DNA from 2 places in the Arthrobacter sp. LT660 genome. Region 1 is predicted to be linked to the other one. Evidence: riboswitches for the same ligand, from Rfam matches in the RefSeq annotation. Region 1 holds a riboswitch; the other holds the start of a gene.
The links. Region 1 has a riboswitch for thiamine pyrophosphate ahead of AC0QSG_RS08815 (ECF transporter S component). Riboswitches for the same ligand answer to the same signal wherever they lie in the genome.

Region 2: another riboswitch for thiamine pyrophosphate. It lies ahead of thiM (hydroxyethylthiazole kinase); the one in region 1 lies ahead of AC0QSG_RS08815 (ECF transporter S component).

What each region holds. Positions count from the first base shown of each region.
Region 1 covers NZ_CM149651.1:1,902,264-1,906,452, forward strand. The annotation lists gene AC0QSG_RS08810 (ATP-binding cassette domain-containing protein) at 1-1,381, opposite strand, end outside; gene AC0QSG_RS08815 (ECF transporter S component) at 1,397-2,014, opposite strand; TPP riboswitch at 2,065-2,194, opposite strand; gene AC0QSG_RS08820 (DUF4235 domain-containing protein) at 2,265-2,534, shown strand; gene mnhG (monovalent cation/H(+) antiporter subunit G) at 2,542-2,943, opposite strand; gene AC0QSG_RS08830 (MrpF/PhaF family protein) at 2,943-3,212, opposite strand; gene AC0QSG_RS08835 (Na+/H+ antiporter subunit E) at 3,209-3,808, opposite strand; gene AC0QSG_RS08840 (Na+/H+ antiporter subunit D) at 3,835-4,189, opposite strand, start outside.
Region 2 covers NZ_CM149651.1:2,652,339-2,656,527, forward strand. The annotation lists gene AC0QSG_RS12350 (bifunctional hydroxymethylpyrimidine kinase/phosphomethylpyrimidine kinase) at 1-149, opposite strand, end outside; gene thiE (thiamine phosphate synthase) at 146-829, opposite strand; gene thiM (hydroxyethylthiazole kinase) at 826-1,656, opposite strand; TPP riboswitch at 1,648-1,741, opposite strand; gene AC0QSG_RS12365 (aldehyde dehydrogenase family protein) at 1,815-3,287, shown strand; gene AC0QSG_RS12370 (NAD(P)H-dependent oxidoreductase) at 3,412-3,966, shown strand; gene pgm (phosphoglucomutase (alpha-D-glucose-1,6-bisphosphate-dependent)) at 4,066-4,189, opposite strand, start outside.

The DNA.
Region 1 (4,189 bases):
GCCCGAGGCGGTCCAACAAGCCATCGACCCGTTCGGCGATCTGATCGTCGCCGAACAGCGGAATCCGGCTCCCCGACACCCGCGCCTGCCGCGGACCGAACGCGAGCTCCTCGCGCACCGTGGCCGCCACGAACTGGTGTTCCGGCTCCTGGAAGACGGTGCCGATGCGGCTGACCAAGTCGGCTGCCTTCCACCGGTGGGGACGCTCGGCGAGGACGGTGGAGTTGGCCCTCGCCGAACCCTCCGGCGGGTCGCCGGGCGAGGTGAGCGCCGGCGTCGCGACGACGCGTCCCGAGCGTTCGGGAAGGAGCCCCGCGAGCGTCAGGGCGAGTGTGGACTTGCCGGAGCCGTTCGCTCCGGTGATGCAAAGGGCCTCCGCGGCGCCCAGTCGCAGGTCCACTCCGGCCAGTGCCACAGGGGCGCCCGCGGTCCGGGCCACGGACAGCAGCTCGGTGCGCAGCAGCATCTCCCCGGCCGGGCGCGCGCCGGCGTCGTCCGCCATCGCCGGGAGCACCGGGAGCGCCGGGAGGATCGGCACGTGGCCGGGAACCCACACGCCGGCGCGGATGAGATCCTCGCGCACGGGGCCGGGGGCGAACAGTTCGGCGGGAGTGCCCTGGTGCGCCACGCCTCCCCCGGGCTCGAGGACCACCACGCGGTCCACGTGCGGTGCCCAGGCATCCAGGCGGTGCTCGACGATGACGGCCGTCGCCCCGGTGAGTTCCAGTGCCGCCACCACGGCGTCGCGGACCTCGCGGACGCCCGCGGGATCCAGGTTGGCCGTGGGCTCGTCGAGCAGCACCAGACCGGGCCGCATGGCCAGGATCCCGGCGAGCGCCAGCCGCTGCTTCTGGCCGCCGGAGAGGGAGGACGACGGATGGTCGAGCCCGACCCGCAGCCCGACGGCGTCCAGCGCCTCGGCGACCCGGGGCCAGATCTCATCGCGCGGCACGGCGAGGTTTTCGGCGCCGAACGCCACGTCGTCGCCGACGCGCGCCTGGACGACCTGCGTCTCCGGGTCCTGCTGCATTAGCCCTGCGCGGCCCGTCGACGCGTGGGCCGGGCGGCCGTCGACCAGCAGTTCCCCGGCGGATGCCGTGTCCTCGTCCGCGTGGAGCACGCCGGCGAGGGCGTGGAGCAGGGTGGATTTGCCCGCGCCCGATGGCCCGGCGAGCAGGATCCGCTCCCCCGGCCGGATGTCCAGGTCGAGCCCACGCAGGGCGTCTCGGGTGCGGTCGGCATGCCGCCAGCCCCAGCCCCGGGCGCTCACCGAGGCGGGCGCGTGCCCGGCGACGGGCCGCGTGCCCGGCGACGGGCCGTGTTCGCCACGCCGCTCCGCTTCGTGGCCGGCGGCACCGGCGTCGTGCATGTGGGTGGCCATGAGGGGACCTACCGGCTAGCCCCGGGCCGGTTCCTGTCCGGCCTTGCGGGAGGCGAGGGCGGACAGCGCACCGGTGCGGGCGAGTGCCCGGGTGGCCAGCCAGGACAACAGCCCGGCGATGACGATCCCGGAGACGGTCATGCAGCCCACGTAGACGAGCTTCATGGCGGCGGTGTATTCGGGGAACCAGTTGAAGACGAACGCGTCGTTGATTCCGCCGAAGAGGCCCGCCGCGGCGCCGGCGAGGAGCGCGGTCACCAGGCCCCAGCGCCGGTAGAGGAACGCGGCGAACACGAGTTCGGCGCCGAGGCCCTGGACAAGCCCGGACACCAGCACGGTCCAGCCGTATTCGGAGCCGAGAAACGCGGACACGACGGCGGCGACGGTCTCGCAGAACAGGGCCGCGCCCGGCTTGCGGATGATCAGCGCGCCCAGCACGGCCGGGAAGAGCCAGAATCCGGCCACGAGCGCCGAGGACGGCGGGAAGGCGACGAAGAGGAAGTCCAGCGCGTGGTGGATGGTGTTCCAGCCGAAGAAGATGACGCCGGAGGCGACGGCGATCACGGCCGCGACGACGATGTCAACGACGCGCCACGAGGCGCGCGCGTTGCGGGGGTTCTGCAGGGTGGTCATGGTTTTTCCTCCTTGAGGGCAAGGAGGGGAGGAAGAGTCGACGGCGCGCTCACCCTGAGATCTCGACTCCCTTCGCCGGTACTAGCCGGAGCAGGTTCGAGGGTCTGCGTCGAAGCGCACTCTCAGCATCAGTTGACCGGGCCGTTGGGCACCGATCGTGACGCTCCCCTGTCGTGGTTGTTCAGTGTCCCCAGTCTAGCCCCGCGTTATGCTGGGCAGGTAATCACGCCGAACGACGGGAGCACTGCACGTGAACATTCTGCTGAGGGTGGGCGGCACCATCATTTCGCTGGTCGCGGGGCTGGCCGGCGCCAAGGTCGTGGACGCGGTCTGGACGAAGCTCACGGGCAACGAGCCGCCGAAGGCGACGAACCCCAAGACGCAGGCGGAGGCGACGCTGCGCCAGGCACTGGGCTTCGCCGTGATGTCCTCCGTGGTCGCGGCCGTGATCCAGGTGGCGACCAACCGCGGGACGCAACGCGCCATCGCGCGGTTCAACCGCACCCTCGACGAGGTCTAGAAGACGTCTAGGGGCTGCCCGGCGGGGTCTCGCGGCCGCCGGCGTTGCCGTCGGCGGCCCGGGCCACCACCTCGTCGAGGTCGTCCAGCACCAGCGTTTCCTTCTTGAGGTGCCTGGTCCGGTATCCGGATCGACCGACCATGTGTGCGCTGACTGGTGCCGTCAGCAGCTGGAGCATCCACGCCAGGAACAGCGCGGGGGCCACGGACCACGAGCCCATCTGCAGGCCCACGGCCGTGAGCATCAGCAACAGCCCCAGCACCTGCGGCTTCGTGGCTGCGTGCATCCTGGACAGCAGGTCGGGAAAGCGGAGCATGCCGATTCCGGCGGCGAACGACATCAGCGCGCCGACGACCAGGAAGACGGCGGACACCACGTCCACGGGGGTTCCCCACAGCGAATTGTCCATTAGGAGTTCCTCCGGTCCGTCACGTAGCGCGAGATCGTCACCGAGCCGATGAAGCCGATCACGCTGGCCGCCAGGACAAACGGCAGGTGGTCGATGTGGTGGTTCGCGGCCATGTCGATGCACAGGGCGGCGACGACGATGGTCAGGAGCACATCCAGGCCGATGACCCTCTCCAGGATGGAGGGGCCGCGGGCTATGCGGACGAGGGCCAGGGCCGCGGCGGCCGCGATCAACAGTCCCGAGGCCCATACGGCGATGTCCATGATCATGCTGTCCTCCCGCGCTTCGCGCCGGCCTCGGCGCCGTTCTCCGCCTCGAGCGAGGCAAGTTCCTCGCGCGTCCCCATCACGCGAATCAGCCGCGCCTCGGTGGTGCGCGCCTTGCGGCGGAAGTCCTCCGCCTCCTCCCGGGTGTTCACGTCCAAGACGTGGAGATACAGGGTCGCGTTGGGACGGTCCACCTCCACGGTGAACGATCCCGGTATCAGGGTGAGGACGTGGGAGACCGTGGTGATCATCAGGTCCTCGCGGCTGCGCAGGCCCACCCCGACGACGGCGCTGCGCACCTTGGGGCCCTTGACCAGCGCGGTGCCGAGGACCTGGAAACTCGCGACGGCGATGTCCCACACGAACCGCACGGCGAAGAGCGCTGCGCGCCAGACGTTGAACCGGCCGCTGAGCTCCACCGGCGGCAGCCGGAACGCGGACACGACGCCGAGGGAGATCAGGAACCCGAACACCAGGTTGCCGATGGCGAAGTCCCGCCAGAGCGCGCCCCAGACGAGCACCATCCACACCAGCAGCGGCAGCTCCACCATGAAGCGCGCACGCTTGCGGCGGCGGGATGCGGCGCCGGGGGTGCGCATGCCCAGTGCGGACGGACGCGTGGGAGTCACGGTGCCACTCCCGTCACGGGTGCGTTGGGCTCCGAGGCGGTCCCCAGCACCGCCGAGATGTAGTCGTTGCGGTCCATCATGTTGCGCGCCGCCTGCTCGCTGAGTCCGAACAGCGGGCCGGCGAACACCGTCAGCGACAGGCCCAGGACCACCAGGGCGGCCGTCGAGCCGACCATGGCGCGGGGGAGGAGATCGATGTCGCCGCGGTCGCTGAACCGGCTGGCGGGATGGTCGGCGACGTGGCGGTAGGTGGTCACGCGCCCGCCGTCGGCCGCGCCGACCAGGAGCAGCGGGTCCGGGTCCTCCGCGTCCTCCGCCTTCCGCCAGAACGCCCGGTTCCAGACCCGCGCG
Region 2 (4,189 bases), 750 kb from region 1:
ACGCCGCGGGTGTTTTGCGCCGTCAGCGCCGTGATGGCGGTCATTCCGTAGCCTCCGCACGCGGCGATCGACTTCAGGTCCGCCTGGATTCCGGCGCCGCCCGAGGGATCGGACCCGGCGATGGACAGGATGTTGGGCACGGCGCTCATGCGCGCTCCCCCGATCGGCGCGCGGCGCGGGCCGCCTCCCATTCTGAACGCAGCGATCGCGCGGCGGCGGCCGGGTCCTCCGCCGCGCAGACCGCACGGACCACCGCCATGCCGGACGCCCCCGCGGAGGCGACCGCGCCCGCGTCGCCGTGGCCCAGCCCGCCGATGGCCACGCAGGGCAGCGGCGCGGCGGCGACGAACTCCGCCAGCCCGCCGAAGCCGATCGGATCCGGGTGGTCCTTCTTCGTCGGCGTCGGCCGAACCGCACCTGTCCCCAGGTAGGAGACCGTGCCGGCGGGCATGGTCGCGAGGGCTTCCAGCTGGGGCAGCTTCCCCGAGCTGAGACCGAGAATCGCGTCCGGGCCGATCAAACGGCGCACCAGCGGCGCCGGCAGGTCCGACTGCCCGATGTGCACGCCGTCGACGCGGGCGCCGGCCTCACGGGCGGCCAGGTACACGTCCACGCGGTCGTTGACGACGAGCGCCGCGCGGCCCGCGGTGAGCTCGGAGCAGGCCACGACGTCGTCGAGGAAGGCGCGGGCCGGGACGTCCTTGCACCGGAGCTGGACGATCGTCGCCCCTCCGTCGACCGCCGCGGCGACGATCTCCGCCAGCGGGCGCCCGTTGGTGCTCCCCGCGTTGGCCACCAGGTAGAGCGAGAGGTCGAACGCGGCGCTCATCGCAGCACCGCCCGTTCCGCGAGCTGCTCCGGCGTCGTGGAGGACAGTGCGTCCAGAAATGCGACGGCGAAGCTCCCCGGACCCGTCGCCGAGGCGGCCGCGGCCTCCGCGGCCACCGAAAAGAACGCATGCGCGGCGACGCTGCCGGCGAATGGATCGTCCGCGGCCGCGGCGAACGCGGCGACCAGGGCGCCCAGCGCGCAGCCTCCGCCCGTGACGCGCGTGAGCAGCGGGCTGCCGCCGTGCACGCGCACCGTGCGCTCGCCGTCCGTGATCAGGTCGACCGCGCCGGAGACTGCCACCACGCCGCCGGTCCGGCGGGCCAGCGCGGCAGCCGCGCCGGGCGCCGCGTCGACGTCGTCCGTCGCGTCCACGCCGCGTCCCCCCGCGCCGACGCCGGCGAGGGCCATGATCTCCGAGGCATTGCCGCGCACGACGTCGGGGCGCAGCTCAACGAGCATGCCCGCGAACCCGGTGCGCAGGGCCAGCGCGCCCACGGCCACGGGATCCAGCACCCAGGGCGTGCCGGATTCGTGCGCGGCGCGGGCGGCCTCGAGCATGGCCTCGCGCTGCTCGCGGTGCGGGGTCCCGAGGTTGACCAGGACTCCGGAGGCGAGGCGGGCGAACTCGGCGGCCTCGCCGGGAACGTCCACCATGGCCGGGGCGGCGCCGGCGGCGAGGAGGACGTTGGCCGTGAAGTTCGCGACGACCGTGTTGGTCAGGCACTGGACCAGCGGCGCCGTGGCGCGCAGCCGCCCCAGGTGGTTCGCGGCCGATTCGGGCGAGACGACGGGTGGAACAAGGTGTGAAGGCGCAATGGAATCCATGGGCGACATCCCTCCGCTAGTACGAACTAGATCAGGTGTGTACGGGTGTGATCTCAGTCCCTGGCGGACACCCCGTGTCACTGCAGGCGAGCTTACCGTGTTCCGCCCGTGAACTCCCTCGTGCTCGGGCGGATGCCGAAACGGCTAGGTTGATGACCATGGGTCTTTTTACACGCACCAAGCCGCGTCCGCCGCGCGCGGACACCGTCGCGGACGTTTCGTCGGCGGACCCGGACGCCCCGGTCGTCCCCACCGTCGCGGAGACCGTCACCCGGCTCCGCGACTCGGCGTCCACGCAGCTGGCCCACCCGCGGAGGTTCCGTGCGGGGCAGCTGCGCGCACTGGAGCGCATGCTCGACGCCCACGAGGGCGAGTTCCTCGAGGCGTTGGCCGCGGACCTCGGCAAATCGGCCGTCGAGGCGCACCTGACCGAATTGGATCTGGTGCGCGGGGAGATCGACCATGCGCAGCTCCACCTCACCGAGTGGATGGAGGCCAAGGGCGTCCGCGTTCCGCTGGCGTTCCAGCCGGCGTCCGCCAAGGTCGAGCCGCAGCCGTTGGGCCTGGTGCTGGTCATCGGTCCGTGGAACTACCCGGTCAACCTGGTGTTCGCGCCGCTGGTGGGCGCGCTGGCCGCCGGGAACTGCGTGGTCCTCAAGCCCTCGGAGCTCGCGCCGGCGACGTCGGAGCTGATCGCGCGACTGGTTCCCCGGTACCTCGACCCCCGCGCCGTCGCCGTCGTGGAAGGCGGCGTCGAGACCAGCCAGGCGCTGCTGGCCCAGCGGTGGGACCATATCTTCTTCACGGGAGGCGAGCGGGTGGGCCGCATCGTGGCCGAGGCGGCCGCCCGCCACCTGACGCCGACCACGCTTGAGCTGGGAGGCAAGAGCCCCGCCGTCGTCGTGGACGGCAACCCCGCGGCGATCGCGCGCCGCATCGCCTTCGGCAAGTTCCCGAACGCGGGCCAGACGTGCGTGGCCCCGGACTACGTCCTGGCCGTGGGGACGTCCGCGGACGGGCTGGAGAAGCACCTCCCCAAGGCGATCGCTTCCTTCTACGGTCGCAACCCCGCGAAAAGCCGGGACTACGGACGGATCGTGAACCGCCCCGCGTTCGACCGGCTCGCGGGGTTCATCGAGGCGGCCGCGGGCGGCGCGGGCCGCATCGTGAGCGGCGGCGCTTCGGACGCCGAGTCGCTGTTCATCGAGCCGACCCTTCTGGCCGACGTCGACCCGGCGTCCCCGGTCATGACCGAGGAGATCTTCGGGCCGGTCCTGCCGATCGTGCGTGTGGCCTCGTTCGACGACGCGGTGCGGTTCATCAACTCCCGTCCCTCCCCGCTGGCGGCGTACCTGTTCAGCGAGAAGCCCCGGCTGCAGTCCGCCTTCGAGGACCGCGTGCGTGCCGGGGCGATCGGGCACAACGTCTGCAACGCGCACCTGGCCATCCCCGCGCTCCCGTTCGGCGGCGTCGGCGCGTCCGGGCACGGGAGCTACCACGGGCGGGCGGGGTTCGAGACGTTCAGCCAGTTCCGGTCCGTTCTGTCGAAGACGGCCGTGGTCGATACGCTCCGGGCCGTGTACCCGCCGTACGGGCGGCTGAAGGCGGGGCTGCTGCGCCGGATCCTCTAGCGCGGCCGCGAGGGTGTCGAGCGTCACGACGGAGACGGGAACAGGCCGGTATTGCATGCGGTTGCATATTGTGGAAGATCGATCGGCCCCCGCGCCGGTTCCCCAAACCAATAGGAGCATCCCCATGGCAACCACCGTCCTGACCCTCGTCGGCTCGCTGCGCAACGGATCCACCAACCGTCAGCTGGCCGAGGCCACCGCCGCCAACGCGCCCGAGGGCGTGGAGGTCAACGTGTTCGAGGGCCTCGAGAACCTGCCGTTCTACAACGAGGACGTCGACATCGAGGGCCAGGTTCCGGCCGCCGCGGCCGAGCTGCGCGCCGCCGCCGGTGCCGCGGACGCCATGCTGCTGGTTTCCCCGGAATACAACGGCACCATGCCGGCCGTCCTGAAGAACGCCATCGACTGGCTGTCCCGCCCGTACGGCGCCGGCGCCATGACCGGCAAGCCGGCCGCCGTCATCGGCACCGCGTTCGGCCAGTTCGGCGGCGTGTGGGCGCAGGACGAGGCCCGCAAGGCCGTCGGCATCGCCGGCGCGACCGTCCTCGAGGACGTCAAGCTGTCCATCCCGGGTTCCCTGGTCCGCTTCGCCAAGACCCACCCGAAGGACGACGCCGAGGTCGCCGGCCAGGTCGCCGCGGTGCTCGAGGGCATCCGCGCCGCCGCCGAAAAGAACTAGCGCGACCGAAAAGAACCAGCAAGACGCCGGCGCCCGCCGGCGCGGAAAAGGCCGGTCCCCACGGGGCCGGCCTTTTCGTTGTGCCCGGTTCCCGGGCGACTAGGCGATCACGCCGTCGACCAGCTTCTTCGCCTCGGCCTGGACCTGCGCGAGGTGCTCGTCGCCCCGGAAGGACTCCGCGTAGATCTTGTAGACGTCCTCGGTCCCGGAGGGGCGGGCGGCG